2 regions of the Bradyrhizobium vignae genome follow, and region 2 is predicted to be linked to the other one. Evidence: riboswitches for the same ligand, from Rfam matches in the RefSeq annotation. Region 2 holds a riboswitch; the other holds the start of a gene.
The links. A riboswitch is a leader RNA that binds a small molecule or an ion and turns the genes downstream of it on or off. The one in region 2 is predicted to bind S-adenosylmethionine.
Positions count from the first base shown of each region.

Region 1 (14,482 bases), 1.2 Mb from region 2:
TCGCGCACCGCCGAGGTATCCTCGCCCTCCGGCTGGTTCACCAGGAATTCCGAACCGAGATTCGAGGTCATGATGATCAGCGTGTTGCGGAAGTCGACGGTGCGGCCCTGGCCGTCGGTCAGACGGCCATCGTCGAGCACCTGCAGCAGGACGTTGAAGACGTCAGGGTGCGCCTTCTCGATCTCATCGAACAGCACCACCTGGTAAGGCCGGCGCCGCACCGCCTCGGTGAGCGCACCGCCCTCGTCATAGCCGACATAACCCGGAGGCGCGCCGATCAGCCGCGAGACCGAGTGCTTCTCCATGTATTCGGACATGTCGAGCCGGACCATCGCGGTCTCGTCGTTGAACAGATACTCCGCGAGAGCCTTGGTCAGCTCGGTCTTGCCGACGCCGGTCGGCCCCAAGAACATGAACGAGCCGGTGGGGCGGTTCGGGTCCTGCAGGCCTGCGCGCGAGCGGCGCACGGCGGTTGCGACCGCACGCACGGCCTCGGCCTGGCCGACGACCCGCTTGCCGAGCTGCTCCTCCATCTTCAGGAGCTTCTCCTTCTCGCCTTCCAGCATCTTGTCGACGGGCACGCCGGTCCAGCGCGAGACCACCTGCGCGATGTGGTTGGCGGTGACCGCCTCCTCCATCATCTCGCCGGCGTTCTCCTTGGCCTCGATTTCCGACAGCTTCTTCTCGAGCTCCGGGATCCGCCCATAAGCCAGCTCGCCGGCCTTCTGGAATTCGCCGCGCCGCTGAGCGTTGGCAAGCTCGACACGCAGGCCGTCGAGCTCGGCCTTCAGCTTCTGGGCGTTGGAGAGCTTGTCCTTTTCCGCGCTCCAGCGCGCCGTCAGCGCCGCCGACTTTTCTTCCAGCTCGGCCAGCTCCTTCTCGAGCGCTTCGAGCCGGGTCTTGGAACCGGGATCGCTTTCCTTCTTCAGCGCCTCTTGCTCGATCTTGAGCCGGATGATCTCACGATCCAGCGAATCCAGCTCTTCCGGCTTGGAATCGACCTGCATCTTCAGCCGCGCCGCGGCCTCGTCCATCAGGTCGATCGCCTTGTCGGGGAGGAAGCGGTCGGTGATGTAGCGGTTGGACAGCGTCGCGGACGCCACCAGCGCGGAATCTGCGATCCGCACGCCATGGTGCTGCTCATACTTGTCCTTGAGGCCGCGCAGGATCGAGATGGTGTCCTCGACCGAGGGCTCGCTGACGAAGATCGGCTGGAAACGCCGCGCCAGCGCCGCGTCCTTCTCGACGTGCTTCTGGTATTCGTCGAGCGTGGTCGCGCCGATGCAGTGCAGCTCGCCGCGGGCAAGCGCCGGCTTGAGCAGGTTGGAGGCGTCCATCGCGCCATCGCCCTTGCCGGCACCGATCAGCGTGTGCATCTCGTCAATGAAGAGAATGAAGGTGCCCTCGCTCCCGGTCACCTCCTGGAGCACCGCCTTCAGCCGCTCCTCGAACTCGCCGCGGTATTTTGCACCGGCGATCAGCGCACCGAGGTCGAGCGCCAGCAGCTTCTTGTCCTTCAGGCTCTCCGGCACGTCGCCATTGACGATGCGCAGCGCGAGGCCTTCTGCGATGGCAGTCTTGCCGACGCCGGGCTCGCCGATCAGGACGGGATTGTTCTTGGTCCTTCGCGACAGCACCTGGATGGTGCGGCGGATCTCCTCGTCGCGGCCGATGACCGGATCGAGCTTGCCGTCGCGCGCGGCCTGGGTCAGGTCGCGGGCATATTTCTTCAGGGCATCATAGGCGTTCTCGGCGGTCGCGGAATCCGCAGTCCGGCCCTTGCGCAGCGCCTCGATCGCGGCATTGAGGTTTTGCGGGGTGACGCCGCCCTTGGCGAGGATGGTGCCGGCCTCGCTGGTCTTCTCCAGCGTCAGCCCGAGCAGCAGCCGCTCGACGGTGACGAAGCTGTCGCCGGCCTTCTCGCCGGCCTTTTCGGCGGCATCGAAGGTGCGGGCGAGCTCGGGCGCCAGATAGATCTGCCCGGCGCCGGCGCCGGAAACCTTCGGCACCTTCTTAAGGGCGTCCTCGGTCGCCTTCAGAATGGCACGGGAATTACCCCCAGCGCGGTCGATCAGACCGGCCGCGAGGCCCTCATTGTCGTCCAGGAGGACTTTCAGGACGTGCAGGGTGGAAAACTGCTGATGCCCCTCGCGCATCGCCAGCGACTGCGCCGACTGGATGAAGCCCCTGGAGCGTTCGGTATACTTCTCGATATTCATCTTTTCTGTCCCTCGGCCTGCCCTTGGGGCCCTCTCAGGCACCCCAATACGGCATCTTCATTGGGTTTCCGCTTACCGCATTGAGGTTTCTCAAGCAGCAAACGGCCGTCTCTTGCCGGCGTTGCCGCCGGCCTGACGCAGATGTGGGAAGCGGCTTGCGGATGCGAAAGAGGCGGCTTCACAATTTCGTGCGCACGTGGGCGGGCTTGGCGGTGGCGGGCCGAATCCCTTAAGTAGCAGCATGACAGCCAGCCATACTGCCGAGATCACCGGCCTCTATCGCTACCCGATCAAGGGCCTGACCCCGGAACGCCTGTCGCGCGCCCCGCTGCGGGTCGGCCAGACCCTGCCGGCCGACCGCCGCTACGCCATCGAAAACGGCCCGAGCGGGTTCGACCCTGACGCTCCCGAATGGAAGCCGAAAATCCAGTTCCTGATGCTGGCGCGCAATGAGCGGCTGGCCGAGCTCGACAGCCGGTTCGACGACGCCACCAATGTGTTGACCATCCGCAAGGACGGCCAAATCGTCGCCAGCGGCGATCTCGAGACCACCACCGGACGCGCCGCCATCGAGGCTTATTTTACTGAGAACTTCCAGCCCGAGTTGAAGGGCCCGCCCAAGGTTCTGTCCGGCCGCGACCACAGCTTCTCTGACGTCGCCCGCAAGGTCGTCTCCATCATCAATCTCGGCAGCGTTCGCGCGATCGAGACCATGCTCGGCGGCGCCGCCGTGCATCCCCTGCGCTTCCGCGCCAATCTCTACGTCAAGGGCTGGCCGGCCTGGTCAGAGCTCGATCTCGTCGGCCAGACGCTTGCGATCGGGCAGGCCCGGCTGAAGGTGATCAAGCGCATCGTCCGCTGCCCGGCCACCAATGTCGATCCTGAGACCGCCAAGCGCGATCTCGAAATTCCGCCCACGCTCTCGCGCCATCTCGGCCACATGGACTGCGGCATCTACGCCGAGGTGATCGCAGACGGTGACGTCGGCGTCGGTGACGCCGTCCAGGTGGAAGAGCCGAAGCTGCTGTGAGCCAACGCTGTCTTCACGCACTCCGTCATTGCGAGGAGCGAAGCACGAAGCAAATCCAGAGTATTTCCGCGGAGGGATTCTGGATTGCTTCGCTTCGCTCGCAATGAGGGTGACGAGCCTCAATTCGGCATCACATACGCGTAAATCCGGCCGCGCGAGACCGGCGCTTCGCGGACGCGGTTGCCGTTGTTGCCGGAGATCATGATCGGATTGCCCTGCGCGTCGATGCCGGTGATGATGCCGACATGGCCGCCGCGGCGGCCGCGCGACATCACCGCGATGGCGCCGACCTGCGGGCCTGAGACGCGCGTGCCGTAACGAGCGAACGAGCTCGCCATATCGGAGCCGGTGCCCTTATGTCCGGTATGCTCCAGCACCATGTTCATGAAGCGCGCGCACCAGAGACTGCCGCGCCCGGTCGGATTGCCGCCGAGATAGCGGCGCGCCTCGGACACGAGGCCCGATCCGCCGGCCAAGCCGCCGCTCGCAGCCATGCTGTCATTGCCCGTGCCGCCGCCGTTGGCATTCGGATTGTAGCTGGCCTGCGTGTCGGCGAAGCCGCCCGCCTGCAACTGCGCGGCGCTGCGCTCGAAGCGCGAGCCGCGTGCATGATGGCGGTGGTGATGATGCCTGGCGTGGTGCACGTAAGCGTGCCGCTCTGCGCTATGACGATGATGTGGCCGGGCCGAGGCCGGAGAAACGAACGCGGCAACCGCCGCGAAGAAAAACGCCAGCGCGACAACACACCGCGACAGGCGGAACGCAAACAACTCGACCATACGTCATCCTTCGTTACACCCCACTTCCCGTCGGCCCGTGCGGTGGCCGACATCCGGCGGGCCGTAAAGCTTCCGGATGTGGCGAGAAAAAGACGCCACGCCCGGGCGAATGGCTGCGATGATTGTGTATCGGGACTGGCCTGATGCTGCCGCATTGCGGACAACTGCGTTAACTGCGATCCTGCAAACGCGGCTTGAAGAGAGGGAAACAGTTAATGCCCCACGCCACGACCAGGGACGACGTTCGCATCTATTTCGAAGAGGCGGGTCAGGGAACGCCGATACTTTTTCTGCACGAGTTCGCGGCCGACTACACCAATTGGGAGCCGCAGATGCGCTACTTCTCGCGCGGCCACCGCTGCATCACCTATTCGGCGCGCGGCTACACGCCGTCGGACGTGCCCGACGGCGAGGTCTACACCTACACGCATTTCTACACCGATGCGCTTGCGGTGCTCGATCACCTCGGCATCGAACGCGCACATCTGGTCGGGCTGTCGATGGGTGCCTACTCATCGCTGCAGATCGGATTGAACACGCCGCAACGCGCGCTGTCGATGACGCTGGCCGGGGTCGGCTCCGGCTCGGAGCTCGAGAACCTGGAAGCCTGGCGCAAGCAGTGCCGCGCCAATGCCGAGCAGTTCGAGACGCTGGGCTCCGCCGAGGTCGCGAAAGTCACGCGCGAGGCGCCGAGCCGGATTCCGTTCCTGGTGAAGGACCCGCGCGGCCACGCGGATTTCTATGCCGCCCTGGCGCGGCACGATGCCAAGGGATCGGCGCGCACCATGCGGGGCTTCCAGGGCGGCCGCCCCTCGATCTACACGATGACGGATGCGATCGCGAAGGTGTCGACGCCCGCGCTGATCATCTGCGGCGACGAGGACGATCCCTGCATCGGGCCGAGCCTGTTCCTGAAGAAGCACCTGCCCGCAGCGGGCCTCGCGATGTTTCCGAAATCCGGCCACGTGCTCAATCTCGAGGAGCCGGCGTTGTTCAACAAGAGCGTCGAGCGGTTCGTCACGCTGGTTGAGGCGGGCCGCTGGCCGGTGCGGGACCCGAGGTCGCTGGCCGCGCATTGAGGCAGTGGCTCACCACACGCGTCGCAATGACGGAGGATAGATCTCGACTCCTCAACTCATGGAGCGCGGATGGACAGCTACTTCCCTCCACCCCGGCTCAGCAGAAACACGCCTTGCTCGCCGAACATGTTCCACACCCACCAGGGCAGGTTCAGCGGCACGGGGCGGCCGTGGAGATCGAGCGCGATCGAGCGCTCCATCTTGACGTTGATCTCGTCGCAGAGCTGCACGAAATCCTTGATTGTGCAGAAATGGATGTTGGCGGTGTCGTACCAGGTCGCCGGCAGATTCTCCGTGCGCGGCATGTGGCCGCCGATCAGGAGCTGGAGCCGCATCTTCCAGAAGCCGAAATTCGGGAACGACACGATGGCGCGGCGGCCGATGCGCAACAGGTTCTCCAGCACGACCTTCGGCTGCCGCGTCGCTTGCAGCGTCTGCGACAGAATCACATAGTCGAAAGCGTCGTCGGGATAGTTGACGAGGTCGGTGTCGGCATCGCCCTGCACCACCGCAAGCCCCTTGGCGACGCAGCGATTGACGCCCTCACGCGACAGCTCGATGCCGCGGCCGTCGATGCCGCGGGTTTCCAGCAGCTGGAGCAGATCACCGTCGCCGCAGCCGACGTCGAGCACTTTGGAGCCCGGCTTGACCATCTCGGCGACCAGCAGGTGGTCGGCACGAAACTGGCCGGACGGCGCGGTCGCAACGCGGTTCAGAGGCAGCACTTGCTGGACGGACATTGCTAGCGGTCCTTGAGGCTGACCCCGCGGGCCTTGCCTGCCGATTGCAGGAAGGCGCGGGAGATGTCGAAAAATTCGGGCACGTCGAGCAGGAAGGCATCATGGCCGCGATCGGTCTCGATCTCGGCGAACGACACCCGCGCGCTCGAAGCGTTCAACGCATGCACCAGCGCGCGCGATTCCGAGGTCGGGAACAGCCAGTCGCTGGTGAAGGAGACCACGCAGAAGCGGGTCTTGATGTCGGCGAAGGCCTTGGCCAGCACGCCGCCGTGATCGGCGGCGATGTCGAAATAGTCCATCGCGCGCGTCAAATAGAGATAGGAGTTGGCATCGAAGCGCTCGACGAAGGACGAGCCCTGGTAGCGCAGATAGCTTTCGACCTGGAAGTCGGCGTCGAACGAGAAGGTCGGCAGCTCGCGGTCCTGCATGCGCCGGCCGAACTTGCGGTGCAGCGCCGCATCCGAAAGATAGGTGATGTGCGCCGCCATCCGCGCCACCGCGAGCCCGCGATGCGGATGGATGCCGCGGTCGGCATAGCCGCCACCGTGCCAGTCGGGGTCGGCCATCACGGCCTGGCGGCCGAGTTCGTGGAAGGCGATGTTCTGCGCAGAGTGCCGCGTCGCGCAGGCAATCGCCAACGCGGAGAACACGCGAGCAGGATATGCCGCGGTCCATTGCAGCACCTGCATGCCGCCCATCGAGCCGCCGACGACGGCAAACAGCGTGTCGATGCCGAGCCGGTCGATCAGCATCGCCTGCGCCCGCACCATGTCGGGGATGGTGATGACAGGGAAATCCAGGCCCCAGACCTTGCCGGTCGCGGGATTGATCGACGCCGGCCCGGTCGAGCCCATGCAGCCGCCGATCACGTTGGAGCAGATGATGAAGTAGTGCTTGGGATCGATGGGTCGGCCGGGGCCGACCAGCGTCTCCCACCAGCCGGGCTTGCCGGTGACGGGATGCACATTGGCGACATGCTGGTCGCCGGTCAGCGCATGGCAGATCAGCACGGCGTTGGAGCGATCGGCGTTGAGCTCGCCATAGGTCTGGTAGGCGATCTGGAACGGGGAGAGGTCGACGCCGCAATCGAGCCGCAGCGGCTGCTCGGTGCCGAAATGCGCGACTTGCGAGCTTGGATGATCCACCTCGTGCGACCGTTCGTCGGCGCTGATCGCAGGACTCGGTATCGACTTGACGCTACCCATCTCGGACATCGACCTCGTTTGCGACTGGCTACTAGACCGCGCCGCTGACATCAGGCCATGAAAAACCCGGCCTGAACGATAGGTTCGGCCGGGATCGGAAGCGTCCCCGGCCTGTTTAGCGAATTTTTTAACGTGGCTGCAAGCCGGCCGGCTCAAATGACCACGGAACAGGCAAAAGCTACCGTCTCGGGCCGTTTTCGTCAAGTCGCGGCCCGGATCGAGCCAATTCGCCTCTTGCGCCGTGAACGGAAAGGGCCGTCATTTCTCTTTGCTTTCGTCGGCCCGACTGCCTAATCAGGACATTGATCGCAGCGGTGACGGCCTTACCAATTGTCTTGCCGATCCGCACCGGAACGTCCTTCAACAGCCCAAGCTCTTCAACAATCAAGTCAGACATGACCCAACGTCCGCCCGCGCCACCATCGCTCCAGGAACTGCGCAAGGAGATCGACGCGATCGACGAGGGCATGCATCGCCTGCTGATGCAGCGCGGCGACATCATCGACCGCCTGATCCAGGTGAAGCAGACCCAGGAGGTCGGCTCGGCGTTTCGGCCTGCGCGCGAGGCCGACATGATGCGCCACCTCGTGCAGCGCCATCGCGGCATCCTGCCGCTCGACACCGTCGAGAGCATCTGGCGCGTCATCATCTCGACGTTCACCTATGTGCAGGCGCCATTCTCCGTGCATGCCGACGTCTCGGTGAGCGAGCCGGCGATGCGCGATTCCGCGCGCTTCCATTTTGGCTTCACGGTGCCTTACGTCGCGCATTTCAGCGCGCAAGCCGCGGTCGAGGCGGTCGCGAGATCCAAGGGCGACCTGGCGCTGGTCTCGGCCACCTCCAGCCGCACACCATGGTGGCTGGAGCTCGAAGCGGAAGGCGCACCGAAGATCATCGCGCGGCTGCCTTTCGTCGAGCGTGCCGATCATCCGGCGGCAATGCCGGTGTTCGCAGTCTCGCGCGTCGCCGACAGCGCCCTGGTGACGGAGGTCGAGACCTTCAGCGTACGTGTCTCCGGGTGGAACGCCGAGGTCGCGCGCGCCCTGTCGCCGCTCGCCGAGATCGTGGCGGTGCCCGATACCGCCTTTGACGGCGCGGCGCTGCTGGTCTCGGTCACCAGCGCGACCAGCATCGACAAAATCAGGGCTGCCCTGATCGAGGCGGGGGCCTCGGTGCGCTCCACGGCCCTCGTCGGCAGCCACGCAACGCGCTATACGGTGCCCCCGACCGGGGCGAAATCGTAAATCGCGAGCAGCCCAGCCTATCCGGAGTCCAAGATGTCCCGCCCCGTGCCGAATCCCGGCATTCTCGATATTGCGCCCTACACGCCCGGCAAGAGCCCGGTGCCTGAGCCGGGCCGCAAGGTGTTCAAGCTCTCGGCCAACGAGACGCCGTTCGGGCCCTCGCCGAAGGCAATCGCGGCCTTCAAGCACGTGGCGGATCATCTCGAAGACTATCCGGAAGGCACCTCGCGCGTGCTGCGCGAGGCGATCGGCCGCTCGTTTGGGCTCGATCCCAACCGCATCATCTGCGGGGCCGGCTCCGACGAGATCCTCAATCTGCTCGCGCACACCTATCTCAGCCAGGGCGACGAGGCGATCTCCACCACGCACGGCTTCCTGGTCTACCCGATCGCGACCATGGCGAACGGGGCCAAGAATATCGTTGCGCCCGAAACGAACTTCACTGCCGACGTCGATGCCATTCTCAAGGCGGTCACGCCGCGCACAAAGCTGGTCTGGCTCGCCAACCCCAACAACCCGACCGGCACCTATCTGCCGTTCGACGAGGTCAAGCGGCTGCGCGCCGGCCTGCCCTCGCACGTGCTCTTGGTGCTCGACGCCGCCTATTGCGACTATGTCTCGCGCAACGATTACGAGATGGGCATCGAGCTGGTCGCCACCACCGAGAACACCGTGGTGACGCACACCTTCTCCAAGATCCACGGCTTGGCCGCGCTGCGCATCGGCTGGATGTTCGGGCCCGAGCACATCATCGATGCGGTCAACCGCATCCGGGGTCCCTTCAACGTGTCGACGCCGGCGATGTACGCCGCGGTCGCCGCGATCGAGGACACCGCGCACCAGGCGATGTCGAAGCAGTTCACCGAGACCTGGCGCAACTGGCTGACCGAGGAGATCGGCAAGCTCGGGCTGAAGGTGACGCCGAGCGTCGCCAATTTCGTGCTGATCCATTTCCCGACCGACAAGGGCAAGACCGCTGATGACGCCGACGCCTTCCTGACCAAGCGGGGCCTCGTGCTGCGCGGGCTAAAGAACTACGGCCTGCCGCATGCGCTGCGCATGACCATCGGCACCGAGGAGGCCAACCGCCTCGTGGTCGAGGGCTTGCGCGACTTCATGGGCGGCAAATGAGCACGACGGCGCACTTCCAGCGCGTCGCGCTGATCGGCTTCGGCCTGATCGGCGGCTCGATCGCGCGCGCCGCGAAGCTTCAGGGCCTGGCCGGCGAGATCGTCACCACCGCGCGCTCGGAAAAGACGCGCGCGCGGGTTGCCGAGCTCGGCATCGTCGATCAGGTCGTTGCGACCAATGCGGAGGCGGTGAAGGATGCCGATCTCGTCATCCTCTGCATTCCCGTCGGCGCCTGCGGACCTGTCGCTCAGGAGATCGCCGCGCATCTGAAGTCGGGAGCGATCATCTCCGACGTCGGCTCGGTCAAGGGAGCGGTGGTCAGGGACATGGCACCGCACCTGCCGCAGGGCGTTCATTTCGTGCCGGCGCATCCGGTGGCGGGCACCGAGCATTCGGGCCCGGATTCCGGCTTCGCCGAGCTCTTCATCAACCGCTGGTGCATCCTGACGCCACCTGATGGCACCGACGCGGCGGCGACCGATCGCCTGCGCGCCTTCTGGGCCGCGATGGGCGCCAAGGTCGAGGTGATGACGCCGGATCATCATGATCTCGTGCTCGCGATCACCAGCCATCTGCCGCATCTGATCGCCTACACCATCGTCGGCACCGCCGACGAGCTGGCGCAGGTGACGGAATCCGAGGTGATCAAATTCTCTGCCGGCGGTTTTCGCGATTTCACCCGCATCGCGGCGTCCGACCCGACGATGTGGCGCGACGTGTTCCTCGCCAACAAGGAAGCAGTGCTGGAGATGCTCGGCACCTTCACCGAGGATCTCGCAAAGCTGACCCGCGCGATCCGGCGCGGCGACGGCGAGGCGCTGTTCGATCACTTCACCCGTACCCGCGCCATCCGCCGCGGCATCGTCGAGATCGGCCAGGATTCGGCGGCGCCGGACTTCGGCCGGCCGCATGCGGCGCTGAAGAAGCCGTGAGCGCTTAGCCCGGATGGATGGAGCGCAGCGCAATCCGGGGGTTCTTCGATACGGCCGGCGCTGTCCCGGATTACGCTACCGCGCAGTCAATACAGCGGCGGGATCTGGCCGACCTTGACCGGGCCGAGCAGCACGGCGCCGTCGACGAATTTCAGCGGGAAGCTCCGCGCCTTCTTGCCTTCAAGCGTGCTCTCGGTGCCGATCGAATTGATGCCGGCAGCAACGCCGGCATTGGCGTTCTGCTTGATGACCTTGCCGAGGCCGGGAACGGCGCGGTCGAGCGCGCCGAACAGATTGTTGAGGTCCTGCGACTTCACGCCGGGCGCGACACGGTCGAGCGTCGCCTGCGGCACGCCTTCCTCCAGCATCTTCTCGATGCCGAGCGCCGGGATCACGCGCTCGAGGCCGGCCACCGTCATCCGCAATTCGCCGTCGAGTCGACCATTGGCCGAGAGGCCGAGCGTGCCGGCCGCAACCGCGATCATCTCGCCCTGCTGGATCCGCGACTGGACGATCTCGATGTGACCGCCGGCAGCCTGGATCTCGCGGAAGCGCTGCGGCCAGGGCTTTGGCGTGAGGTCGGAGAGGCCGGTGATCTTGGCGCGGGTGTCCGCCTCGAACGGCTCGGCAAGCAGCGGATGCACGCCCTGGATGCTGCCTTGCGCGACATGGAGCACGGTCTCGATCACAGGATGATCCGACGGCGATCCGTCGGCGAGGCGGCCGTGCAGCTCGACCTGCTTGGCGCGCGCAAGCGGCACCTGCACGCTGCCATCGAGACGGTTGAGGCTGGGATCGTCGAACACGATGGAAGCACGGTCCGGCACGGCCGGCAGGCCGGCCACGCTGGCGCGGCCCTTGCTCCAATTCACCACGAAGGTGTTTTGCGTCACCCCGTCGATGAGCGTCGCAGGCGCGGAGAATTCGGCTATGACGCGCTTGGGGTCGTAGACCTGGGCGACGACCAGGATGTTGTCGAGCTTCGCCGTGAACGGCGTCTTGCTCGCATTTTGCGAGACCAGGGCGACGCTCGCGCCGGAGCACTGGACCTCGAAGCGGAATGGGAAACCCGCGATCGAGCGCTTGGCGCAATCATAGATGCGGCCGGATTTGGCTTCCTGCGCCCGCCAGGCGTCTGCGGCGATTTCGGCTTGCGACGCGGCGTAGAACCAGAAGCAACTCCAGGCGACGGCGAGGATCAGCAGGAGAACGGGTGCGATGAAAAGGCCCCAACGGGAGCGGCGGCCTGTGGCAACGGTCATATCGGACATGCGGCGACCCTTTGGCCCCAGATTCAGGCAAATGTAAGCGGGGCCGGCCCCCGACGAAAGACGGAGAATTCGCTTCGCTTCGGAACATGGTTCTGGTAGCCGTTCCCGAAATGTCCGAAATCTCCCTCCCCTCCGTCACCACCGCCAAGGGCGACCTCTGGGTGTTCGGCTACGGCTCGCTGATGTGGCGGCCGGGCTTCGACTTCGAGGAACGCGTCCCGGCGCGGCTGGTCGGCGAGCATCGGGCGCTCTGCGTCTATTCCTTCGTGCACCGCGGCACGCCGGAGAAGCCGGGCCTGGTGCTCGGGCTCGACCGCGGCGGCGCCTGCCGCGGCATCGCCTTTCGCGTCGCCGAGAAGAACCGCGCCGATGTCGTCGCTTATTTGCGCGCGCGCGAGCAGGTCACGTCGGTCTATCGCGAGGTGATGCGCTCGGTATGGTTGGAGAACGATGCGCGGCAGCGCGTCTCCGCGCTCGCCTACGTCGTCGACCGCGGTCATGTGCAATATGCCGGCCGTCTGTCGCTCGCCGAGCAGCACCGCCATGTCATCCAGGGCCACGGCCAGTCCGGCGCCAACCGCGACTACGTCACCGCGACGGTGAAGGCGATCGAGGCCGAAGGCTTTCGCGACGCGCAGCTGCATCAGCTTGCATTGATGCTGCATGGTGATGCGCATTCGCCGCACGCGCCGGCTCCGAACGAAGACAGCGAAAGTCGCTAGCCGCTGGTCGGCGCGTAGCTTGGCGCGCTACCGATCAACTGCTCCTGCTCTTTCCGCCCCGCTTCGACGAGACGCCCGGTCGCGTCCTCGATGACCGTTTGCACGCGGGAGAGAAATTCGTCCTTCGGCAGACCCGGCGGCAACGGTTCGAGAAACTCCACCACGAGCGTGCCCGGATAGCGCATGAAGGTGCGACGCGGCCAGAACAGGCCGGAATTGAGCGCGATCGGCAGGCACGGCACGCCGCAGGACGAATAGATCTGTGCAAAGCCGGTCTTGTAGTCGGGCGGCGCGCCGGGAGCACGGCGCGTGCCCTCCGGAAAGATCACGAGCTGGCGGCCGCTGCGTACCGCCTCGCGCGCCCGCCGCGTCATGTCCAGAAGCGCCTTCACGCCGGCATTGCGGTCGATTGCGATCATCCCGGTCTTGACCAGGAATTGACCGAACACCGGGATCTGCATGAGCTGGCGCTTGAGGATGAAGATCGGCCGGTTGAAGAAACCCGGCAGCACGAACGTCTCCCAGAAGGACTGATGCTTCGCCACGATCAAGAGCGGACCTTCCGGGATGTTCTCGACACCGCGGAATTCCACCTTGATGTTGCAAACCACCCGCATCAAGACCAGCGTTGCCTTGGCCCACCATTCCGCCACCGTCAGCATCGCGCGCGGCGGCAATGCGAAGGTCGGCAGTGCCACGATCGCAAGGCAAACAAGCACGGCGTAGAACAGCACGTTGAACACGAGCGAGCGCAGGAAAATCAGAAACATCGACGGTCCGATCAATTTGCCAGTCAATTGGCCTGGGCGGTGGCGGGCCGCCTCGGTTGCTGACCCGCAGGCTGCTCCGACATCTCGGGCGAAAGGTCAATCCCGAAATCCTCCAGCCGGACCCTGAGCTCGGCCGCGATGTACTTGACATATTCGGACAGGAGCAGGCGCAGCGTCGAACCCGAGGTCCACCACGGCTCCTCGCGCCATTTGTCGCCGACCACCGCAAAGGGGATCAGCGTCGTCTGTGGCATCGCGTGCGAGAATTCCACCAGCGCGCGCGGCATGTGATAGTTGGAGGTGACCACGATCAAAGATGTAAATCGGCGCTCATGCGCCCATCGCCGCGCCTCGGCCGCGTTGCCGCGGGTCGAGAGCGCGGTGCGGTCGAGATCGACGCAGCAGGTCATGAAGGATTGGTTCTCCGGCAAGGTCCGGGAGATGTCGCTCGCCGTCGAGGTCGGATGCACGCCGGAGATCAGGAGCCGCCTGCCGTAGCCGGCAGCCAGCAGCTCCATGGCGTCCGATACCCGTGAGGAGCCGCCGGTCAGCACCACGATGCCGTCTGCCTTGCGGTCCGGCACCATCTCGGCGCCGCGCAATTGCGACAGGAACGCAATGAAGCCCGCCGCCGCGCCGACGAAGGCGAGCGCGATCGTCGACACGATTGTCGCGCGCAGCCAGCCGCGCGGCAGTTTCGGCGATCGATCGTCGGTCGGCGAGGTCATGCGATGTCGGTGATCCCTTCCCTGAGTAATTTTATGACGTTTTGAGGCGAAGTGGAGTCCGGTTTGAAAGGCTTATCAATGCTACGAAACTGTCAGGCCGAAAAGTCGATTCACCCTCTCCCCTTGTAGGGCCTTGTGGGAGAGGGTGGCTCGTCGCGACAGCGGCGAGACGGGTGAGGGTTCTCTCCGCGCATTCACCTCAGCATTTGTACGCTTGGACAGAACCCCTCATCCAGCGCCATAGCCGAAGCTTCGCTGCGGCGTTCTCGAGAACGGAGGCCGAAGGCCTCCTATGCCACCTTCTCCCGCGAGGGGAGAAGGAAAGAAAAGAACTCAATCAACATCATTCAAGGTCGCGAACAGGGTCTGGCGCGAGGCCACCGCGGTGATGCCGCCGATCAGCACGGCCTGGACCGCAAGCACGATGTAGCCGGATGGCCGCAGCGAGAAGGTGCCGAGCAGCGCGGCGAACTGGTCGCCGACGGGGGTACCGGAAAACCAGCCTGCGATGGACTCTGAGAAGCCGAACACCAGCATGGCGGCGCCGCCGCCGATCACGCCACCTTCCAGACCCAGCCTGAGGAAATGACGCAGGAAGTGATTGGCGATGTAGCGGTCGCCGGCGCCAACGA
Region 1 is NZ_LS398110.1:865,533-880,014, reverse strand. Features, by position in the region: gene clpB (ATP-dependent chaperone ClpB) at 1-2,219, opposite strand, end outside; gene BRAD3257_RS04245 (MOSC domain-containing protein) at 2,461-3,249, shown strand; gene BRAD3257_RS04240 (TIGR02594 family protein) at 3,369-4,028, opposite strand; gene BRAD3257_RS04235 (alpha/beta fold hydrolase) at 4,244-5,107, shown strand; gene metW (methionine biosynthesis protein MetW) at 5,185-5,847, opposite strand; gene metX (homoserine O-acetyltransferase MetX) at 5,850-7,052, opposite strand; SAM riboswitch at 7,147-7,226, opposite strand; gene BRAD3257_RS04220 (hypothetical protein) at 7,231-7,449, opposite strand; gene BRAD3257_RS04215 (chorismate mutase) at 7,448-8,296, shown strand; gene hisC (histidinol-phosphate transaminase) at 8,330-9,427, shown strand; gene BRAD3257_RS04205 (prephenate/arogenate dehydrogenase family protein) at 9,424-10,359, shown strand; gene BRAD3257_RS04200 (DUF2125 domain-containing protein) at 10,446-11,630, opposite strand; gene BRAD3257_RS04195 (gamma-glutamylcyclotransferase) at 11,741-12,352, shown strand; gene BRAD3257_RS04190 (lysophospholipid acyltransferase family protein) at 12,349-13,122, opposite strand; gene BRAD3257_RS04185 (YdcF family protein) at 13,146-13,850, opposite strand; gene BRAD3257_RS04180 (cell division protein FtsX) at 14,184-14,482, opposite strand, start outside.
Region 1: linked by a shared signal. The riboswitch ahead of metX (homoserine O-acetyltransferase MetX) and the one ahead of BRAD3257_RS37865 (O-succinylhomoserine sulfhydrylase) in region 2 are both predicted to bind S-adenosylmethionine.

Region 2 (14,482 bases):
GACGCTGGCGATGATTTTCGAGCGTCCCTCGACCCGCACCCGCGTCTCGTTCGACGTCGGCATGCGCCAGCTCGGCGGCGAGGCGATCATGCTCACCGGCGCCGAGATGCAGCTCGGCCGCGGCGAGACCATCGCCGACACCGCGCGCGTGCTGTCGCGCTATGTCGACGCCATCATGATCCGCATCCTCAATCACGATGCGCTGCTGGAGCTTGCGGCCAACGCCACCGTGCCCGTCATCAACGGCCTGACGCGGCGCTCGCATCCGTGCCAGGTGATGGCCGACCTCATGACTTATGAGGAGCATCGCGGCCCGATCGAGGGCAAGACCGTGGCCTGGACCGGCGACGACAACAACGTGCTGGCGTCCTGGGCCCATGCCGCCGAGCGTTTCAAATTCCAGCTCAACGTCGCAACGCCTCCGGAGCTCGCGCCGAAAAAGGCGATGCGCGACTGGATCAAGGCGACTGGCGCGCCGATCGTGCTCGGCAACGATCCGGAAGCCGCGGTGCGCGGCGCCGATTGCGTCGTCACCGACACCTGGGTGTCGATGGGCGACAAGGAGGGTGAGCACCGCCACAACGTTCTCAAGCCCTACCAGGTCAATGCCAAGCTGATGTCGCTCGCCAAGCCCGACGCGCTGTTCATGCACTGCCTGCCCGCCCATCGCGGCGAGGAGGTCACCGACGAGGTGATCGATGGCCCGCAATCGGTCGTGTTCGACGAGGCCGAAAACCGCCTGCACGCCCAGAAAGGCATTCTGGCCTGGTGCTTCGACGCGGTGAAGTAGCGGGGGTTGGCGTTTCGCCGGCCGCAAATACTATTCGTCGTCCCGGACAAGCGCAGCGCCCGACGACGCGCAGCGTTGTCTAGAGCGGAGCCCCGATCCGCGAGGACTCGGAGTTCTCGGCTCGCGCTATCATCCAATCCTGTGGTTATGGATGCCGGATCTGCGCTTGCGCTTGCCCGGGACGACACTGAGTTTGGGGCTCTTCACCCCCCTTCCATTTCCCACTCTCTGACCCCAGATAAAGCGCCATGGTTTCCCAATCCCCTGACATGAAAACCGGGCCTGAAGGCCCGGTTCGCGCACCATCGGCGGTTCCAATCGACGACGCCGTGCTGCCTTACGAGGTCGACGCGCTCGACGTGCGCGGGCGCCTGGTGCGGCTTGGTCCGACGCTGGACGACATTCTCACCAAGCACGACTATCCGGCGCCGGTCGGCAAGCTGCTCGGCGAGGCCATCGTGCTGACGACGCTGCTCGGCTCGGCGCTCAAATTCGAGGGCCGCTTCATTCTTCAGGCCCAGACCGACGGCCCGGTGTCGTTCCTGGTGGTGGACTACAAGTCGCCGGACCATCTGCGCGCCTATGCCCGCTTCGATGCCTCGCGCTTGGGCACGGCGAAGGATTCCGGCGCGCTGCTCGGCCGCGGCCATCTCGCCATGACCATCGACCAGGGCCCCGACATGAGTCGTTACCAGGGGTTGGTCGCGCTCGACGGCGGCAGCCTCGAAGACGCTGCCCACGAATATTTCCTGCGTTCCGAGCAGATCCCGACGCGCGTGCGTCTCGCGGTCGGCGAGGAGTGGCGCAGTAGCGACGGCGGCAAGCATCGCTGGCGCGCCGGCGGCATGCTGATGCAGTTTCTGCCCAAGGCGCCGGAGCGCGCACGTCAGGCCGATCTGCATCCCGGCGATGCGCCCGAAGGCACCGAGGCGCACAGCGTCACTGAGGACGACGCTTGGGTCGAGGCGCGCTCGCTGATCGAGACCGTCGAGGACGTCGAGCTGATCGATCCCGAGCTCTCGGGCGAGCGGCTGCTGTTCCGCCTCTTCCACGAGCGCGGCGTGCGCGTGTTCAATCCGCAGGTTCTCGATGCGCGGTGCTCCTGCTCGCGCGATGCTGTCGCCTCGATGCTCAAGAGCTTCTCGCCCGACGACCGCGCCGCCATGGTCAAGGACGACAAGGTCGTCGTCACCTGCGAGTTCTGCTCGTCGGTGTACCAGTTCACGCCGCACGAGGCGGGCGTGGGGGGCGCGTAGACGGCGTCCGTAGCCCGTAGCCTGTGTCGCCCTCTGTCAATCCCGTCACGCAAAGATATTCCGCTTTACCGAAATTCGGAATTGGCGTATGTATCGCCCATCCCGGCTCATTCTCGAGGGGCGATCATGAGGTCGTCATTGTCGCGAGCCGGGCTTGCGGTGGACGCAGCAGCGTCGTGTACGAGATGTCAAGGGCAGGGCGGATTGCTCTCCGTGAGCCCGAGGCTTCGTGCGGACGAGCGGCGCTGTCAGGTTCGTCGCGTCAGCATTTCGGTGGCAACGTGCACAACGCCGTCGAACCCTGTGGCGCCAACGAACCGTGCGTACGGCAAAACCGTGTGGTCCTGGCCGTCGTTGCTACGGTCAAGCTCTTGCGGAGGCGGCAGTCGCGTCAACCGGCGCGGTGCTGGTGAATTCCGCGAGCGCGAGGGAGGCCAGAAGGAATTCGGCTCCCAGGAGAGCGCGGCATAAGCCGTCCGACCATCGCGCAGGGAAGGCCGAGTGATTGGCTCCACCTGTATGCTGCTGTGCGGTCTTTTTGCGCGATCCTTTCGCGCAGCAGACCGCGGGTGCGAGGTCAGCACCCGGTCTTCCCCATAGGCGTTAAGGTAGCGCGAGCATCGATTGATACGGACGTTTTCGAGGAGGCTCGCGCAGGTGCCGCCCAAGCGCTCGCTTTCTGCGGCGAAAGCAACGGATGGTTGGTTGTGGAATGATCGCTTGTAGCAAGGATGCAACGAGTTGTTGCAAAACACGCCAAGCGCCAGGTGCCGTCAGGCGGCCTGCGTCCAGCGGGGAGAGTCCTCGAAGTCGCGGGCAAGCGGCTCGAGCAGCAGGATGATCAAGAGGTGTGCCAGCAAGTAGGGCTTGGCGGAGCGCGGATCGGTTCCAGGTGGCGTCTTGAGACCAATCAGACTCTTCAGTCGCTTGAAGCCAAGTTCGATGCGCCATCGCAGTCGATAGAGCGCGAGTACATCCTTGGTGGAGAACTCGTCCCGCGCGAGCGACGTGACCAGAATGACCCAATCCGCGGCTTCCAGAGTTTCTTTGGAGATGACGCGGTTTTCGTCTTGTGCGTCGCGCCGGGCTTTACGGCGCGAAGCCGCGACTGCACCGGCGGGCTTCTTGACTGCGACCAGACGCATAGCCAGAGGCGCACCGTCCTTGCGTTTGATCCAAATCCTCCGATCGATCAGTCCGTGCGCCTTCGCCGCACGCAATTGGGCCATCAGATCGAACGCAAGGCCTTTGGCATCAAGCCAACGTGCGTTCTTCCAGCCCGCTCGGATCAAAACGTCTGCCCCGGCGTCGCGCACAGCGGCGATGCGGTCAGGTTGTAGATAAGCGCGGTCAGCAATGCGGATCTCGTTCTTGACCACCGGTATCCGGTCAAACGTTTCGCCTTCTTGCTGATCTGTCAGCTCGAAGTGACCAAAGCGCTCATATGGCAGATCGAATGCACTATGAACGCGCCAAAGCTCACTGTTCCTGCGCGCAGCCGGTCCTGCCTGAGGCACTGTCGTCGCATCGATAATGCGGATCAGGCGGCCTCGGCTCGCTTTCGGGGCTGCCGCAGCGAGCAAGCCCTCCACCAGCACTGCAAACCAATCGCCACATTGACGCAGGCGATAGAACAACGCCACGCTGCTGAGGTCGGCAAGGCCAACAGAAGCGGCCCACGCGGCTGTCGATCTCAACCCTCTTTCACCCAGACAATAGGCCAGCATCAGCCGAAGTAACGACACCGCATCTGGAATTTGGCGCCGCCGCACGAAAGCCTTCGTCTGGCGCGCACTTATTTCAAGCTGCGCAGCCCCGCCGAGCTGCGTAACCACTCTCGTCCAGTCCTCGTTCAGAAGCGATTCGTCTGCCATCCCGCCTTGGAATCACGTGTGATTCCAACACTCAAGAACAAACTTAACGCCTATGCCGGTCTTCCCTGCGCCCTTGTGTCCCCGAAATCTGCCAGAATGTGGCAACGGGCGGTTGGATCAGAACCGCCCGTTGCCGGAACTGAGCCCGTTGCGCCCAAAGGCGACAGAGCCTGCTAAAGAGCAAGGGACAGCTCCGGTGTCTTCCTGAACCCGAACAGTTGCAAGGGCTGCGAGCCCGTACCAGGCAAGGAAGGGAGTGGATGATGACACAAGACGATCTGGTTGTCGTCGGCATCGATGTCGCTAAAGACAAGATTGATGCGTGCATTCGGACCGTAACGGAGCGGAAGACTTGCCCAACAACCGCGGCGGGGCGACGGAGCTTGATTGCATGGCTTCGCAAGCATCAGGTCGGCAAGGCAGTGATGGAGGCAAGCGGCGGCTACGAGCGGGTATGGGCCAAGGCGTTGCGCCAAGCAGGGCTGGAAGTACGGATCGTCGATCCCAAACGGGTTCGCCACTTTGCGGAATCGGCGGGACGCCTTGCGAAAAATGACAAGATCGACGCGGAGATGATCTCCTGGTTCGCCGAGACATTCGGCGAGGCTCCCAGCCAAGTCGACAATCCCGCTCACGAGGAGATGAAGGCACTGGTGAAGGGACGCCAAGGCCTGCTTGACGTCAGGGCTCGCCTGGAAATGCAGAAGGAGCATGAGGCGCCGGCCCTTGTTCAGAAGGCTCGCGCGCGTCTTCTTAAGAAGCTGGCTGACGAAATCGCCGCGCTCGAGACCGCGATCGCGGCGACGATCAAGACAACGCCGGACTTTGCCAAACGCGCCGAGATCATCCAGAGCGTACCAGGCTTTGCTGAGGGGACCGCAATGGCGCTGCTTGGAGGACTACCGGAGCTGGGGCAGGTGAGCGACGAAGTTGCCGCCGCGTTGATGGGCGTTGCTCCTTATGACGATGATAGCGGCAAACGTCGAGGTGAACGCTGCATCAAGGGTGGCCGCCGCTGGGTGCGAAATGCCCTCTACATGCCCTGTGTCGGTGCCGCAACGCTGAACAATCCGGTGTTCAAGGCCTTCTACGAACGGCTGATTGCCAAGGGCAAGCCGCCAAAGGTCGCGATCGTCGCCTGCATGCGCAAGCTGATCATCATCCTCAACACCATGATCGCGCGCGGCGAGACGTGGGATCCGAAGAAATACAGGGTGGCCTGACGAGCGCGCCTATCTCGCGCTCGGACCTCGGCCGAGCGCATGCAAAGCCAACAGACCGGTGAGCGGACGGGGTCAAGGCCGTCAGCCGCCGCAGGCGGGGGCGCGCCAGCGCCAGCCTTGAGGCCGGCCGATCGCCGGGCTACTTCGCCACAGTTGCTCTTGGCTTTCAGAGGGTGGAGCGATCAAGCAAAGCTCGGGCGAATTGCGCCGCGAGGACGCGAAGGCATGTCTGCAGCCACGCACACGCTGTCACCTCACACTCCGTCATTGCGAGCGCAGCGAAGCAATCCAGAATCTTTCCGCGGCGGGATTCAGGATTGCTTCGTCGCAAGGGCTCCTCGCAATGACGAGGAGGGGAGAGCGTGTACCACACGCCTCTCGCGTGCCCCGGACGCAGCGCAGCGTGCCCGGCAATGCAAAGTATCGTCCGGAGTGATGCGCTGCAGAGCCGGGGCTCATGTCGCCGCACCGCGCCCTGTTGCCCGGGGTCCCGGCTCGGCGCCGCAGCGCTTCCGCGCGACAGCCTGTCCGGGACGAGGTGAACGATGCGCCGTTAATTCAAAACCCGCTTGCTGTCCGGGCTGTCCAGCGAGAATGTCGGCACGTCGATCTCGAACCGCTCGCCGGTTTCGCTGACCATCTGGTAGCGGCCGGTCATGAAGCCCGAGGCGGTCGAGAGCGGCACGCCGGAGGTGTATTCGAAGCGCTCGCCGGGGGCCAGGATCGGCTGCTCGCCGACCACGCCCTCGCCCTTCACCTCCTGCTGGCGGCCGGAGGCATCGGTGATGATCCAGTGCCGCGTCTTGAGCTGCACGGTCTCCTCGCCCGAATTGGTGATGACGATGGTATAGGACCAGAAGTAGCGCGAGCGGTCGGCCGACGACTGCTCCGGAACAAAGTTCGGCTCGACGGTCACTTCGATCTGGCGGGTCACGGCGCGGTACATGGCTGCCATCATACCGAAATCCGGCCGGGGAACCAAACGCCGCGGGTGGCTTTGGCGACATCGTCCCGCCAGAATTCGAGGGGAAGGACGCTCCCAAGCGAGACACCCTTATGTGATCCGGCCGCTTTGCGAGACGACAGCCGGACCATTAAACTCCTTCAACGTCGCGATTTGCGGAAGGGTTGTTAGGCCCCCGATGACCATTGCCGACCAAGTGACGGGATCGACGATCTCGGGAACCGCGGAAGTCAAACCCGCAGAGGCCAAGCCGCGCGCCGCCGCGCCGGCCATCACGCTGCCCGCCGTCGGCGAGCGCGAGCTCCGGCTCGATCTGTTCCGCGGCCTCGCGCTGTGGCTGATCTTCATCGACCATCTGCCGACGAGCCTGCTCACCTGGTTTACCATCCGCAATTACGGCTTCAGCGACGCCACCGAGATCTTCATCTTCATCTCGGGCTATACCGCGGCCTTCGTCTACGGCAGGGCGATGTTGGAGGGCGGATTCGTCATCGCCACCGCGCGCATCCTGCGCCGGGTCTGGCAGATCTATGTCGCCCACGTCTTCCTGTTCACGATCTTCCTCGCCGAAATCTCCTACGTGGCGACCAGATTCGAGAACCCCCTCTACACCGAAGAGATGGGCATCATGGACTTCCTCAAGCAGCCCGACGTCACCATCGTGCAGGCGCTGCTCTTGCGCTTCCGCCCCGTCAACATGGACGTGCTGCCGCTTTATATCGTGCTGATGCTGGCGCTACCCTTGATCCTGTGGTCGATGAAGTGGAAGCCAGACGTCACGCTCGGCCTCTCGGTGGTGCTCTATGCCGTGACGTGGGAATACGACCTCTACTTCTCGGCCTATCCGAACGGCTTCTGGGCCTTCAATCCCCTGGCATGGCAATTGCTCTTCGTCTTCGGTGCATGGTGCGCGCTCGGAGGTGCGCGCCGCATGTCGCGTATCCTGGCCTCGCCGGTGACCATGTGGATCTCGATCGCCTATCTCGTCGCGGCGTTCTACGTGACGCTGACCTGGTACGTGCCGCAGCTCTCACAGTTCATGCCGAAGCGGATCGAGCAGTGGATGTATCCGATCGACAAGACCGACCTCGACGTGCTGCGCTTCACGCATTTCCTGGCGCTCGCCGCGCTCACCGTGCGCTTCCTGCCCCGGGATTGGCCGGGCTTGAAATCGCGCTGGCTGCGACCATTGATTCTATGTGGTCAGCATTCCCTCGAGATCTTCTGTCTCGGGGTGTTCCTGGCCTTCGCCGGCCATTTTATTCTCGCCGAAGTCTCCGGCGGCGCAGCCATGCATGCGCTGATTAGTCTCTCCGGGATCCTGATCATGTGGGGCGTGGCCTGGGTGATTTCGTGGTACAAGCGCGTGGCTGACAAGAGCGGTGCGAAAACCAAAAACGCCGTCGGCAACGCCGATCTGGCGGGAGGGGGCTGATGAAGGCGAAGGTTCTCCTGAGCCTGATCCTGCTATGCGGTGGCCTCGCCGCGCCTGTGGCGCGTGCGGGCGATGCTGCGCCTGTCGCTTCCCATGCGCCCGCAGCCTGCGAATTGCCGCCCTATCTGCTGACCAGCGAAAGCCAGCTGCCCAAGGTTGCCGACGCCGTCAAGGCCGGCAAGCCGCTCGACATCCTGGTCATCGGCAGCCGCTCGACCACGATTCCGTCGTCGGAGAGCAGCTCATACCCGGCGCGCATGGAGGCGATCCTGAAGGAGAAGCTGCCACCGTCCGAGGTCGTGCACGTCTCCGTAGAAATACAGAGCAAGAAGACGGCAGAGGAGACCGCCTCCACCTTCGTTAAGCTGCTGGAAGCAAGAAAGCCTACTTTGGTGATCTGGCAGACCGGGACCGTGGATGCTATTCGATCCATCGATCCCGATGAATTTCGTAGCGCGGTGACCGACGGGGTTGTTGCGCTGCAAAAGACAGGGGCTGACGTCGTCTTGATGAATTTGCAGTACAGCCCGCGCACCGAAACCATGATCTCGGCGCAGCCTTTTCTCGATAACATGCGCGTGGTGGCGCAGGAGCACGACATCCCGCTGTTCGATCGTTTCGCGATCATGCGGCAGTGGAATGATCAGGGCCAGTTCGACCTGTTCAGCCCATCCCACGGGCCTGAGCTGGCGAAGCAGGTCCATGATTGCCTTGGCCGGGCGTTGGCACAATTCGTGATCGACGCCGCTCATCTGGAGCCGGCCCAGCAGCAGAATTGAGGTCTAGCGTTAATGAGTTCTCTCCGCCCTTTTTGCCTGACGTCATGGCTGGCCGCGCCCGCAGCCGCAGTGCTGTTGTTGCTGACGCCGGCCTCGCAGTCACGTGCACAATCGCAGTCCGCACAGGCGACACCCGCACCCGCGCAGCCGGCTGATCCCGCGTCCGCTTCGCCTTCCCAGACCACCGTCGCCGCAAGGTCGTCCGAGCAGCGCGGGGTCACGTCGCGCGCCATCGACAAGGTGAAGGAGGTCGCAAAGTCTGCCGCCGACATCTTCAGCCGCGTGCCCTGCCTGCCGCCGAAGGGCGGCTCGAAGGCCATGGGCTCGCTGCCGCATGTCGCAAGCAAGCTCGTCGCCGGCCAGCCCGTCGTCATCGTCGCGTTCGGCTCGTCGTCGACCGCGGGATTCGGCGCGAGCTCGCCGGAATTCAATTATCCGAATCGTCTCGCCGCGCAGCTGCGCCGGCATTATCCGACCGCCGACATCACCGTCGTCAATGCCGGCGTCGGTGGCGAGGATGCACCCGAGATGATGAAACGCCTGCAGACGCAGGTGATCGACGTGCATCCGGATCTGGTGATCTGGCAGGTCGGCACCAACGCCGTGCTGCGCAATCTCGATCCCGCCGAGACCGCGAAGATAGTCGAGGACGGCATCAGCCGCATTCAGGCCGCCGGTGGCGCCGACATCGTGCTGGTCGATCCGCAATATTCGCCGGCCATCAACCAGCGTAAGGAGAGCGCCGGCAAGATGGTGAAGCTGCTCGGCAAGGTCGCCGAGCTCCGTCACGTCGGCATCTTCCCGCGCTTCGAGGTGATGCGCGACTGGCACGAGAACCAATCGATCCCGGTCGAGAGCTTCGTGATCGCCGACGGCCTGCACATGAACGATTGGGGCTACGCCTGCTTCGCCCAGCTGCTCGGCGATGACATCATTCGTTCGGTCGGCCAGATCAGGATCGGTGTGAACGTGCCCGCGGACGTGAGGACGTACCGGCCGATGTAGGCACGCTGCCGTAGGCTGGGCAAAGGCGCACCGCGCCGTGCCCACCATCTCGTCATTGTAGTCGAGAATGGTGGGCACGCTTCGCTTTGCCAATCCTACGAGACCTTCGCTTCCCTCACGCCTTCTCCAGCGCCGCCGTCAAATCCTCGATCAGATCGTCCGCATGCTCCAGCCCCGCGGAGAAGCGGATGAAACCCTCGCTGATGCCGAGCGCGGCGCGGTCTTCCGGCTTCAGGCGTTGATGCGTCGTGGTCGCCGGATGCGTGACGAGGCTCTTGGCATCGCCGAGATTGTTGGAGATCTTCGCAAGCTTCAGCTCGTTGAGCACGCGGAATGCGGCCTGCTTGCCGCCCTTGACCTCGAAGCCGACCAGCGTCGAGCCGCCGCGCATCTGCTTCCTCACCAGCGCCGCCTGCGGATGATCGGCGCGGCCGGGATAGACCAGCCGCGAGATCTTGGGATGGCTTGCCAGCACCTCGGCGATACGCGCCGCCGTGTCGGTCTGCGCGCGCACGCGCACGCCCAGCGTCTCCAGGCCCTTGAGCAGGACCCAGGCGTTGAACGGCGAGATCGAGGGGCCGGTCTGGCGCATGAAATTGTGGATGTGCTCGGCGATGAAGGCTTCCGAGGACAGGATGATGCCGCCGAGGCACCGGCCCTGGCCGTCGATATGCTTGGTCGCGGAATAGACGACGACGTCGGCTCCCAGCGCGAGCGGGCTCTGCCAGATCGGGGTCGCGAACACGTTGTCGACCACGAGCCGCGCGCCGCCCTTGTGCGCGATCTCGGCGATCGCGGGAATGTCGAGCACGTCCAGCGTCGGGTTGGTCGGGCTCTCCAGGAAGAACGTCTTGGTGTTGGGCTTCAATGCGCGCTGCCACTGGTCGAGATCGAGCCCGTCGACCAGCGTGGTCTCGATGCCGTAGCGCGGCAACAGGTCCTGGATGACATAAAGGCACGAGCCGAACAGGGCGCGCGAAGCGACCACGTGATCGCCGGCCTTCAGTGGCGCCAGGATCGCGGTCGTCACCGCCGCCATGCCGGTCGCCGCCGAACGCGCGGCCTCGGCGCCTTCGAGCTCGATCATGCGACGCTCGAACATCGCGATGGTCGGGTTGGAGTAGCGCGAATAGATGAAGCCGGGATCCTCGCCCTTGAACCGCGCCTCGCACTCCTCCGCGCTGGCGTAGACATAGCCTTGCGTCAGGAACAGCGCCTCCGACGTCTCGCCATATTGCGAGCGCAGCGTCCCGGAATGGACCAGGCGGGTTTCGGGGCGGTAGTTGGCAGGCGACTTCGACATAGGGTCCTCCGACATGACCATTGGGCGAAAATGGTCATAAAAAAACCGGCCTGGATATCTCCACTGGCCGGGATCACAGAGGTCCCCGGCCTGTTTAGCGATTTATTTAACGTGGCTGCAAGCCGGCCGGCTCAAATCACCACGGGATAAGTGATGCTCATATTCCGCAATCCCCTTTCCGTCAAGGCGTCCATCGGCTAGCCGTAAAAGGCTGGTATGTCCCGCATTTCGGGATGCGTTTGACCCCTGATGAGGACCCCCGGTTGACGTTCACGGTCGCCGCCGACGCCAACGGTATCCTGCCCGACCGCATGATCGCGGCGATGGCGGAAGAAGGCCTCATCCTGCCCGCATACGACTTCGTGGAGAGCCAGATCCAGCCGGCGAGCCTCGATCTGCGCCTTGGCGACATCGCCTATCGCGTTCGCGCCAGCTTCCTGCCGGGGCCCGGCGCCACGGTCGCGGAGCGTATCGACGAGTTGAAGCTGCACGAGTTCAGCCTCGCTGACGGCGCGGTGCTGGAGACCAACTGCGTCTACATCGTGCCGCTGCTCGAAAGCCTCGCGCTGCCGCCCGAGATCGTCGCGGCTGCGAACCCGAAGAGCTCGACCGGCCGGCTCGACGTCTTCACCCGCGTGATTGCCGATGGCACCCGCCGCTTCGACATGATCGGGGCCGGCTATCACGGTCCGCTCTACGCCGAGATCAGCCCGAAGACGTTTCCGGTGCTGGTGCGCGAGGGCTCGCGCCTCTCCCAAGTCCGCTTCCGCACCGGTGACGCCATCCTCAATGCCGACGAGCTCGACGCGTTGCATGCGGCCGAGCGCCTTGTCGACATCGACGACGCCGATCTCTCGGGCGGCGTTGCGGTCTCGGTGGATCTGTCCGGCGAGAAGGCAAATGGCTTCGTCGGCTACCGCGCCAAGCGCCACACCGGCGTCGTCGACGTCGACCGTCGCTCCGGCTATGCGGTGGAAGATTTCTGGGAGCCGATCTCGGCCCGCCCCGATGGCAGCCTGATCCTCGATCCCGGCGAGTTCTACATCCTCGCTTCCAAGGAAGCCGTGCAGGTGCCGCCCGACTACGCCGCGGAGATGGTGCCGTTCGATCCCTTGGTCGGCGAATTCCGCGTGCACTATGCCGGATTCTTCGATCCCGGCTTCGGCTATGCCGGTGCGGGCGGGCTAGGAGCGCGCGCCGTGCTGGAAGTGCGCTCGCGCGAGGTGCCGTTCATCCTCGAGCACGGCCAGATCGTCGGCCGCCTCGTCTACGAGAAGATGCTGGCGCGTCCCGACGCGATGTACGGCCAGCGCATCGGTTCGAACTACCAGGCGCAGGGGCTCAAACTATCGAAGCATTTTCGGGTGTAGCCCGATCCTGTAGTCCGGGCGAGCGCAAGCGCGTTCCGAGAAGGCCTCACTTGTGGCGCGATCCCGGATTAGCTTCGCTCCATCAGGGCTATAAGGTCTCGGCATGACCGATCCATCCCAACTCGACGCAAACATCCTCAACGACGTCGCGGACGCGCTGATCTATTCCGATCGCTCCGGCACGATCACGCGCTGGAATCGCGCATCGACCGCCCTGTTCGGCTTCTCCGCCGATGAAGCGCTCGGCCAGAACCTCGATCTGATCATTCCCGAACATCTGCGCGCGGCGCACTGGAAAGGCTTCGAGGCCGCGCTCGCGAGCGGGACGATGAAGCTTGCGGGCAAACCGACGCTGACCCGCGCGCTGCACAAGAGCGGGGGCAAGCTCTACATCGAGATGACCTTCGCGCTGGTGCGGGACACTGATGGCACAGTGCGGGGATCGGTCGCCATGGCACGCGATGTCACCGAACGCGTCGAGAGCGAGCGGGCCGCCAGGCTTGCGCAAAATTCGTGATGCGGAATTGCCGGGCCGCCGTGGCAGGGCACCCTGCATAGCCGTCACCGATTGCGCGGACAGAGCCTCACCCCTCCCTCTCCCCGTAAGCCCCGTAAGAACGGGGAGAGGGAGACGAGAGAGCCGAATTCCATTCATCGAAATGCGCTCCCGCAAGGCACGCCTGCGCCCTGCGCAGGAGGAATCGGCAATCGCCGTGCTAACAAGCCCCTGCCGCGCCCTGCGCGCGAAGAAATTGATTGGCACACCTGTTCATTGCCGCGCCGCAAATGGCGCTCGCGCCCGGGAGAGGACATGTCCGACATCGCCGAGATTCCGGTCGATGATCACGAGCGCCCGTTGCCGCCGCCTCCGCGGCAGGTCAAGAGCGCGCTGACCGACGGGCCGATCCTGCGCACGCTGCTCTCCCTCGCCTGGCCGAACGTGATCGGCCTGTCGGCCGGCATCTGCGTGGTGATTGCCGAGACCTCCTACGTGGGCCGGCTCGGCGTCGAGGCGCTGGCGGCGATGGCGCTGGTGTTTCCGACAGTGATCCTGACCATGACCATGTCCGGCGGCGCGATGGGCGGCGCTGTGGCGTCCGCCATCGCACGTGCGCTCGGCGCCGGCGACCGTGAGCGTGCCGGCACGCTCGCCGTGCATGCGATGCTGATCGGCATCAGCTTCGGTCTCGTCTTCATGCTGGGCATGCTGATCTTCGGGCCCAGGCTGCTCGAAATGCTCGGCGGCCGCGGCAATGTGCTGGCGCATGCGATCGCCTACACGCAGGTGTTTTTCGGCGGCGCTGTGCTGCCCTGGCTGCTCAACACCATGGCGGGCATCTTGCGCGGCACCGGCAACATGAAGCTGCCGTCGTTCCTGATCCTCAACTCCGCGGCCTGGCAGATCGTGCTCGGCGGCACGCTCGGCCTCGGGCTTGGCCCGGTGCCGCAGCTCGGCATGCGCGGCGTCGCGGCCGGCGCGCTGATTGCCTACACCATGAACATCTGCATCATGGGCTGGTACCTGTTCTCCGGCCGCGCGCGGGTCGCGCCGAAGCTTCGAGGCCTTCGTATCCAACGGGCGATGTTCTTCGACATCCTGAAGGTCGGCGCCATCGCCTGCTTCTCGCCGCTGCAATCGGTGCTGACGATCTCGATCTTCACCCACATGCTGGCGAAGTTCGGCACCGCGATCCTCGCCGGTTACGGCATCGGCGCGCGGCTCGAATTCCTGCTGACCTCGATCGCTTTCTCGTTCGGCATCGCCTGTGTGCCGATGGTCGGCATGGCGATCGGCGCCGGCCGCATCGCGCGGGCCCGGCGCATCGCTTGGACCGCCAGTGCTGCCGCTTTCGCCGCGGTCGGCGCGCCGGCGTGCCTCGTTGCGATCTTCCCAGATCTCTGGGTCAACATCTTCACCGACAGCGTGGCCGTGCGCGCGGCAAGCCATCAATATCTCTCGACGGTCGGGCCGTTCTACGCGTTTTTTGGCCTTGCCACGACAATGTATTTCTCCTCGCAAGGCGCGGCCAAGGTGATCGGGCCGGTGCTGGCGCAGACGGCACGGCTGATCTACATCGCAGGCGTCGGCTGGTGGCTGTCGACGCACGACGCTAGCGTGCAAAGCTTTTTCTGGCTGGCCGCGAGCTCGATGGTCGTGCTCGGCCTGCTGTCGTGCTCCAGCGTGGTGCTGACGCGCTGGGGGCCACGCGCGACCAAAGCTGCGATCAGGCCGGCGCTTTCGGCTGCCGACTAGCGCTGTGACGGCGATGGGGGGCTAGGCCGCCGCAGCTGGAAATGCCCTTTGCATGGCGGCCACGGCCTCCTTCGTCTGCCCCTGAACGTAAGGCGCGAGCTCGTTCGGCAGCATGTCGATGATCCAGACGAGGCGGCACCTCGCTTCGCCGTCGGCAATGACCTGCACCGAGGCGCTGTAATGCTTCAGCCGCTCGTTGTTGATCGCATAGACGAGACGCTGCCGCGCA
Region 2 is NZ_LS398110.1:7,859,372-7,873,853, reverse strand. Features, by position in the region: gene argF (ornithine carbamoyltransferase) at 1-790, shown strand, start outside; gene BRAD3257_RS37910 (Hsp33 family molecular chaperone) at 1,039-2,046, shown strand; gene BRAD3257_RS37900 (IS4 family transposase) at 2,820-3,920, opposite strand; gene BRAD3257_RS37895 (IS110 family RNA-guided transposase) at 4,181-5,143, shown strand; gene apaG (Co2+/Mg2+ efflux protein ApaG) at 5,697-6,089, opposite strand; gene BRAD3257_RS37880 (OpgC domain-containing protein) at 6,286-7,542, shown strand; gene BRAD3257_RS37875 (SGNH/GDSL hydrolase family protein) at 7,542-8,321, shown strand; gene BRAD3257_RS37870 (SGNH/GDSL hydrolase family protein) at 8,334-9,326, shown strand; gene BRAD3257_RS37865 (O-succinylhomoserine sulfhydrylase) at 9,442-10,629, opposite strand; SAM riboswitch at 10,703-10,782, opposite strand; gene BRAD3257_RS37860 (2'-deoxycytidine 5'-triphosphate deaminase) at 10,863-11,999, shown strand; gene BRAD3257_RS37855 (PAS domain-containing protein) at 12,103-12,516, shown strand; gene BRAD3257_RS37850 (MATE family efflux transporter) at 12,811-14,253, shown strand; gene BRAD3257_RS37845 (SRPBCC family protein) at 14,275-14,482, opposite strand, start outside.